2 linked regions of the Minwuia thermotolerans genome follow. The protein of the gene in region 2 interacts with the protein of the main gene of each other region in a pairwise test. Links are inferred from orthologs where the notes say so. Each region holds a gene or a part of one and is shown on either strand. Other genes may lie near its edges.

Region 1 (3,172 bases), on a different replicon or contig from region 2:
CGCCGAGCAGGAGCACCGCATCATGGTCGACCGCTACAAGGACATCGTGAAGTCCGGCGGCGAGAACGTCTCCTCGATCCGCGTCGAGGCGGTGCTGCAGCAGCATCCGGCGGTGGAACGCGCCGCCGTGATCGGCCTGCCGGACGACCGCTGGGGGGAGGCCGTCACGGCCTGCATCATCGCGGCGAAGGGAAAACAACTGGACGAGAAGGAACTCATCGCGTTCGCCCGGGAGCGTCTGGCCGGCTTCGAGACGCCGAAGCGCATCGTCGCCGTCGACGCGTTCCCCACCACCGTCGGCGGCAAGATCCTGAAGTACAAGCTGCGTCAGCAGTTGTCGTGATCGCCCGGCGCGGCGGGTTCTCTTCGGCATGAAGGCCCGCGCGGTCGGCAGGCCGCCGGGCCGTGCCCGTCAGGCGAATTTCGGCCGGATCTCGTCCATGATGCGGTCGATGATCACTTCGGCGTTCTCCGGCGTTTCGGGCACGATGTCGAAGCAGAACTCGGTCGCGCCGGCGTCCTCGTAGCGGCGCAGCGCGTCGAGGATATCCTGCGGCCGTCCCTGGGTCGGTAATTGCCCGTCCTGGGTCCGTTCCTCCTGGAAGACCAGGGGCACCTTGGGACAGATCGGCAGGTCGTCGATGGACCGCCCCTCCGCCTCCAGCGCCTTCGCCAGGTCGCCGCGCAGCTCCTTCACCTGGGCGTCGGTGACCCGGAACGGGTGCCAGACGTCGCCGTACTTCGCCACCCGCTTCAGCGCGCCCGGCGAGTGGCCGCCAATGTAGATCGGCGGATGCGGCTTCTGCACGGGCGTCGGGCCGACCACGCAGCCGGAAAAGCTGTAGAACTCGCTCTCGTGCGCCGCCGGCTCGCCCGTCCAGAGCTTGCGGCAGATGGCGAGGCCGTCATTGGCGCGCTTGCCGCGTTTGCGGAACGGATAGCCCAGCGCGTCGTACTCGTCCTCGAACCAGCCGACGCCGACGCCGAAGTTGGCCCGGCCCCGGCTGACCCGGTCCAGCTCCGCCACCTGGGCGGCGACCTCCAGCGGGTTGCGCATGGGCAGGATCAGCACGCTGGTGCCCAGGCGGACATTGCGCGTGCGGCCGGCCAGGTAGTTCAGCACGCTGAAGGGCTGATAGTAGTAACGCTTCCATGCCGGCGGCAGGCTGCCGTCGGGCGTGCCGGGATATTTCGACTTGTTCGGCGGCGCCATGACCAGATGGTCGCTGGCCCAGAGCGCGTCGAGTCCCGCCGCTTCCGCCTTGTCGGCGACACGGTCGAAGGTCTCCGGATTGGCGTCGTCGCCGCGGACCGGAAGCGAAATGCCGAACTTCATGGCCGCTCCTCCCTTGCTGGCCCTGTCGGGAAATTAGACCAGCGAAGGGGCGGGGTGTCCAATTACTTGGGCGCTGGCCCGCCGCGTTCGGCGAACAGCCGGCGCGTCTTCTCCAGGTCCTCGGGTGTGTCGACGCCCAGCGGGATCGTGTCGACGCGGGCAGCGTCGATGCGCATGCCATGCTCCAGCGCGCGCAACTGCTCCAGCTTCTCGCGCTTCTCCAGCGGGCTGGGCGGCAGCTTCACGAAGCGCTCCAGCGCTGCCCGGCGATAGGCGTAGAGGCCGATATGGTGCCAGTGCGGGCCCTCCCCGCCGGGTGCGCGCAGCCGGGTAAACCACAGCGCCCGTGCGGTTCGGGCGCCGTCGGCAAAGGCGGTGACGACCTTGACCGCATTGGGGTCGTCCAGCTCCGCCGGGTCGTGGATCTCGGCCACCAGCGTGCCGATGTCGACCGAGGGGTCCGCTTCCAGGGGCTTCAGCGCGGCGCGGATCGTCGCCGGGTCCAGGGCCGGCAGGTCGCCCTGCAGGTTGACCACCGAATCATGGCGGCCGTCCGGGTCCGCGCGGCACAGCGCCTCGAAGATGCGGTCGGAGCCCGATGGATGGCCCGGATCGGTCAGCACCGCCTCGCCGCCGGCATCGCGTACCGCTTCCACGATCTCCGCCTCGGCGGCGGCGACCAGGACGGGGCCGATGTCGGCCTCCATGCCGCGTTTCCAGACCTGCACGATCATCGGCAGGCCGGCAATCTCGGCGAGCGGCTTGCCCGGCAGGCGGCTGGAGGCCATGCGGGCGGGGATCAGGACCACGGGATTCATGAATGTTCTTCTGGACGGCTCTACCAAAGGGCGCGATGCGGCGTTAGACCGCATCATTCAGGGGCGGGGCCAGAGGCTATCACCTTGCGCGAGGTGGCGAGGGGGATTCCGCCAAGTCAGCCATGGCTAACCGGAAGGGACGCGGCAATGGACAGCATGCAGTTCAACAAGATCGCGGGCGCGGTATTGCTGACCGTCCTGATTGGATTCGTGATTACCGAGGTCTCGCACATCCTGGTCCATCCCGGCAGCCACGGTGAGGTTGCCTATCCGGTGCCCGAAATCGCCGAGGACGGCGCGGCCCCGGCCGAGGAAGAGGCGCCTTCGCTGGCCGTCCTGCTCGCCAATGCCGACGCCTCCGCCGGCGCCAGCGACTTCAACAAGTGCAAGGCGTGCCACACGATCGAGGAGGGCGGGCCGAACAAGGTCGGCCCGAACCTGTTCGGCGTGCTGCACAACGACATCGCCTCCCATGGCGGCTTCGCCTATTCGCCCGTCCTGTCCGACATGGAAGGCGAATGGACCTTCGAGAAGCTCGACGCCTTCATCGCCAACCCGCGCGGCTACGCCCAGGGCACCAAGATGGCCTTCGCCGGCATCAAGGACGCCGAGGACCGCGCCGACCTGCTGCTCTACATCCGCTCCTTCGGGGACGCCGACGCCGCGCTGCCCGAGCCCGAGGCGCCTGCCGCCACCGAAGGCGAGGCCGCCCCGGCGTCGGAGGATGGCGACGCCCGGCAGCCCGCCAATGACGGCGCCGCGCCTGCCGCGGATCAGCCGGCCGACAACGCCGCGGAGCAGACCGAGAACGGCGAGGCCGCGACCAGCGAATAGGTCGGGACGCCGGACAGCGCGATGACCGGCGACCTCCAGACCTTCGCGGACTTCGCGGGCGAACTGGCCGATCGCGCCGGCGATTTCATCCGGCCGCTCTTCCGCCAGCCCATCGAGATCGTCTCCAAGGCGGACGAGAGCCCGGTCACCGAGGCTGACCGCGGCGCGGAGCGCGTCATGCGCG
Region 2 (3,305 bases):
CAGCTTTCGGGGCAGAGGATCGGCTGCACCTCGCGATAGCGCGGGTTGGCCGGCGGGTCGGCGTGATCGACGAAATTGCGGTTGAGGTCGATATTGTCCTCGGTCGTCCGGGACAGCGCGGCGAAGCCGTAGGGGTTGATGGCGTGCACATGGACCTGCGCCGTGTCGGCGGGAACCTCCCGCCAGAGGCCCTCGGCGAGCCAGGCGGTCTGCACCCCCGAGCCGCAGAAGCCTTCCGCCCCGTGCGTGCCGGAAAAGGTCAGCAGCATCTTCTCCGCCGCCGGATCGCCCAGCACCGCCACATCGGTCGTCAGTTCGACGCCGGCGGGGCTGGCCGCGGGGTTGACGTGGCGCTCCAGCCGGGCGCCGGCGGCCTCTGCGGCGGCGCGGAACTTCGCGCGCGCATCGGCGTAGTCAGCGGCGAAATGACGGGCGATGTCCATGGGGCTGTCCTCGGGGCTCGGGTGACGGCGGAGACTAGCACGGCGCACATTGCGGGAATGTGAGCGATCTCGCCGGGCCTGCAAGGGGTCAGACGGTTTCCTTTCGCCCACCGAAGGTGCTGCCGGCGGAGGCTGAGACGATGCAGCCGATGGCGGTCCATTGCGTCCAGTCCAGCCGCTCGTCCAGCAGCACGAAGCCGACCAGCGCGGCGACCGCCGGCGCGCCGCTGATCACGAGGCCGAAGACGCTGCCCGACACGCGCCGCAGCGTCAGCATCTCCAGCAGGTAGGGCACGACGCTGGAGAGCACGGCCACCGCCGCGCCGATCGCCAGGATCTCCGCATCCAGCAGGACGGCGCCGGCATTGACCGCGCCGATGGGCGCGACGAACAGCGCGGCCGCCAGCATGCCCCAGGTCACCGCCTGCCCGGCCGGCAGCACCGAGGCGCGCTTGCCGAAGACGATGTAGAGCGCCCAGCAGCCGGCCGCGGCGCCCGCCCAGGCGATGCCGACAGGGTCGAGCGCGCCCGGCCCGGTCTCGATCGGCAGCAGGATCGTGAGGCCCGTGACCGCCAGCGCGACCCAGAGCAGGTCGACGATACGCCGGCAGCCCGCGAGCGCCACGACCAGCGGCCCCGTGACCTCGATGGCGACGGCGATGCCGATCGGGATCAGCTCCATGGCGCGGTAGATGGAGAAGTTCATCGCCCCCAGCATCACGCCATAGGCGGCGACCGAGCGGATGGCGCGGCGGTCGAGCCGGGCCCGCCAGGGCCGCCAGATCAGGGCCAGGAACAGCGCCGAGAGGCCGATGCGGAGCGCGGTGACGCCGTCGGCGCCGACCAGCGGGAACAGGGTCTTGGCGAAGGCCGCGCCGGCATATTGCGAGATCAGCGCAGCGCTGAGAAACAGCAGCGGGATCGCCGCTTCCGCCGGCGAGCGCAGGGCGCCAGGTGGCGGTCCGGTCAGGCGCTCACCCTCCATCGCCACGCCCTTCCGGCCAGCCGGCCGCGAGCAGCTCGTCGGCCAGCGGATGCTCGTCGGGCACGGCGCGCGACAGCATCATCGCGCCGGCCATCCGGGCGACGATCCCGGCGGCGCGGCGGCGGCGTTCCTCCCCGTCGCCGTTCTCCGGGAGCAGCCGTTCCACCGTGCCGATCAGCTCTTCCAGACCCTCGGCGAAGGCCTGCCGCACCTCCGGCGCCCCGCGCGCCGTCTCCGCGGCCAGCGACGGGGCGGGACAGGCGCGGGCGGGGGCCTCGCGGGCCTCGCGCGCGAGATAGCCCCGGAGCAGTTCGTCCAGGCTGCGCGCGCCGGCGCGTTCGGCGGCCATGCGGCGGAAGGCGTCCTCCAGCGCCGCCGCCGCCAGCGCCGACTTGGAGGGGAAATGGTTGTAGAAGCCGCCATGGGTCAGGCCTGCGGCCTTCATCAGGTCGCTGACGGCGACGCCGTCGAAGCCGCGTTCCCGGAACAGCTCGCCCGAGACCTTCCGTATCCGCTCCCGGTTTCTCTGCGCCTCCTCGCGGCTGATCCGCATGACGTTCCTCCTGCGCAACAATCCGTGTATTGCGGACGTTTATCATCAATAACCCGTCGGCGGTCGGAGGAAAAGCGCTGCCTGCGGCTTGCCGCGGGCCATTTTTGCATTATTAATGATGTATATCATCAAAATGACGACGGCATGAAGCCGCCGCCCGCAGCCGCAGGAGAAGCCCGATGCCGCTCTGGAAGATCTACCACCCCGAGGACGCCTTCACCGCCGAGGACCGCCAGGAGCTGGCCCGCCGCATCACCGCCACATATGACCGCCTGCCGGAATTCTATGTCGGCGTGGTGTTTCAGGCAGTCGGTCCGGACAGCTTCTTCATCGGCGGCGAGCCGCGCGACAACTTCGTCCGCATCTGGGTCGACCATATTGCGCGAAGCCTGCCGACGGAGGAGCTGCGCACCTGGTGGATCGGCCGCTGCGAAGAGGCGCTGGCGCCCTTCATCCGTGACCGCGGGCTGGACTGGGAGTTCCACATCGACGAGACGCCTTTCGATTTCTGGTCGATCCAGGGCTACCGGCCGCCGAAGCCGGATACCGAGGATGACCGGCGCTGGAAGCGGGAGAACCGGCCCAGCCCGCCGACCGGCGCCTGACGCCCGGCCGCGGCGGCGCATCACTGCCGGCGGTCCAGCAAGCCGATGGCGAGCACGAGGCCGGCGGTGGTGACGGCGACGCCGCCCCACTGGACCGCGGACGGGAACTCGCCCAGCAGCGGCGCGCCGAGCAGGACGCCGGCCGCCGGCACCGCCGAAGGAAACACGGCGGCCCGCGAAGGCCCCAGCCGCGCCACGCAGGCCATGAAGGCTGCCGTCGCGATGCAGCCGGCGAAGACGCCCTGGCCCAGCCACTGCAGCGCGAACTGGTCCCAGCCGATGGCGGCAAGGCGGTCCGCGTCGGCCAGCAGGAGATAGACCGGCAGCATCATCGCCGCCGACAGGACCGTCACCACCGCCGCGCCCTTCAACGCCGGCACGGCCCAGAGCCGGAGCAGGATGGCAAAGACCGCGAAGCACGTATTGGCGGCGATGAAACAGAGATCGCCCAGCAATATGAGCCCGGTCAGGTCGGTGCGGAGCGCGCCGGCTCCGACGAGACCGATGCCGGCGGTGATCAGCGCCAGACCTGCAATCCGCCGGGCACCCGGCCGCTCGCCCGCGAAGACCACCGCCAGCAGCGTGGTCGCCAGGGTCAGCGTGGCCGGGCCGATCACGGCGCCGTGGGTCACCGGCGCGAGGCTGAAGCCGCCGGCCATGAGAAAGCCGAAGGCCGGTCCGCCGAAACAGGCCAGCACCAGCCCGCGCGCCCAGCCGAT

Evidence for each region.
Region 1: the proteins of CWC60_RS21085 (region 2) and CWC60_RS13170 interact in binary tests that used the Escherichia coli proteins (3 or more experiments, as listed by UniProt). The link is inferred for Minwuia thermotolerans from one-to-one orthologs.

Annotation. Positions count from the first base shown.
Region 1 is NZ_PIGG01000040.1:80,093-83,264, reverse strand. Bases 277-3,139 are described here. They hold CWC60_RS13170 (3-deoxy-manno-octulosonate cytidylyltransferase), read right to left. Parts: upstream 2,155-3,139; coding sequence 1,399-2,154; downstream 277-1,398. Other genes in these bases: CWC60_RS13160 (inositol monophosphatase family protein), read left to right, coding at 3,010-3,139; CWC60_RS13165 (c-type cytochrome), read left to right, coding at 2,302-2,988; CWC60_RS13175 (LLM class F420-dependent oxidoreductase), read right to left, coding at 413-1,336; CWC60_RS13180 (AMP-binding protein), read left to right, coding at 277-343. Also shown: more of CWC60_RS13180, read left to right, coding at 1-276; more of CWC60_RS13160, read left to right, coding at 3,140-3,172. UniProt on the Escherichia coli protein: Activates KDO (a required 8-carbon sugar) for incorporation into bacterial lipopolysaccharide in Gram-negative bacteria.
Region 2 is NZ_PIGG01000074.1:21,780-25,084, forward strand. What follows is about bases 200-3,195. They hold CWC60_RS21085 (TetR/AcrR family transcriptional regulator), read right to left. Parts: upstream 1,982-3,195; coding sequence 1,418-1,981; downstream 200-1,417. Other genes in these bases: CWC60_RS21075 (M14 family metallopeptidase), read right to left, coding at 200-443; CWC60_RS21080 (EamA family transporter), read right to left, coding at 532-1,428; CWC60_RS21090 (tautomerase family protein), read left to right, coding at 2,161-2,586; CWC60_RS21095 (DMT family transporter), read right to left, coding at 2,607-3,195. In the rest of the region: more of CWC60_RS21075, read right to left, coding at 1-199; more of CWC60_RS21095, read right to left, coding at 3,196-3,305. UniProt on the Escherichia coli protein: Involved in response to both electrophiles and reactive chlorine species (RCS). Represses the transcription of the nemRA-gloA operon by binding to the NemR box.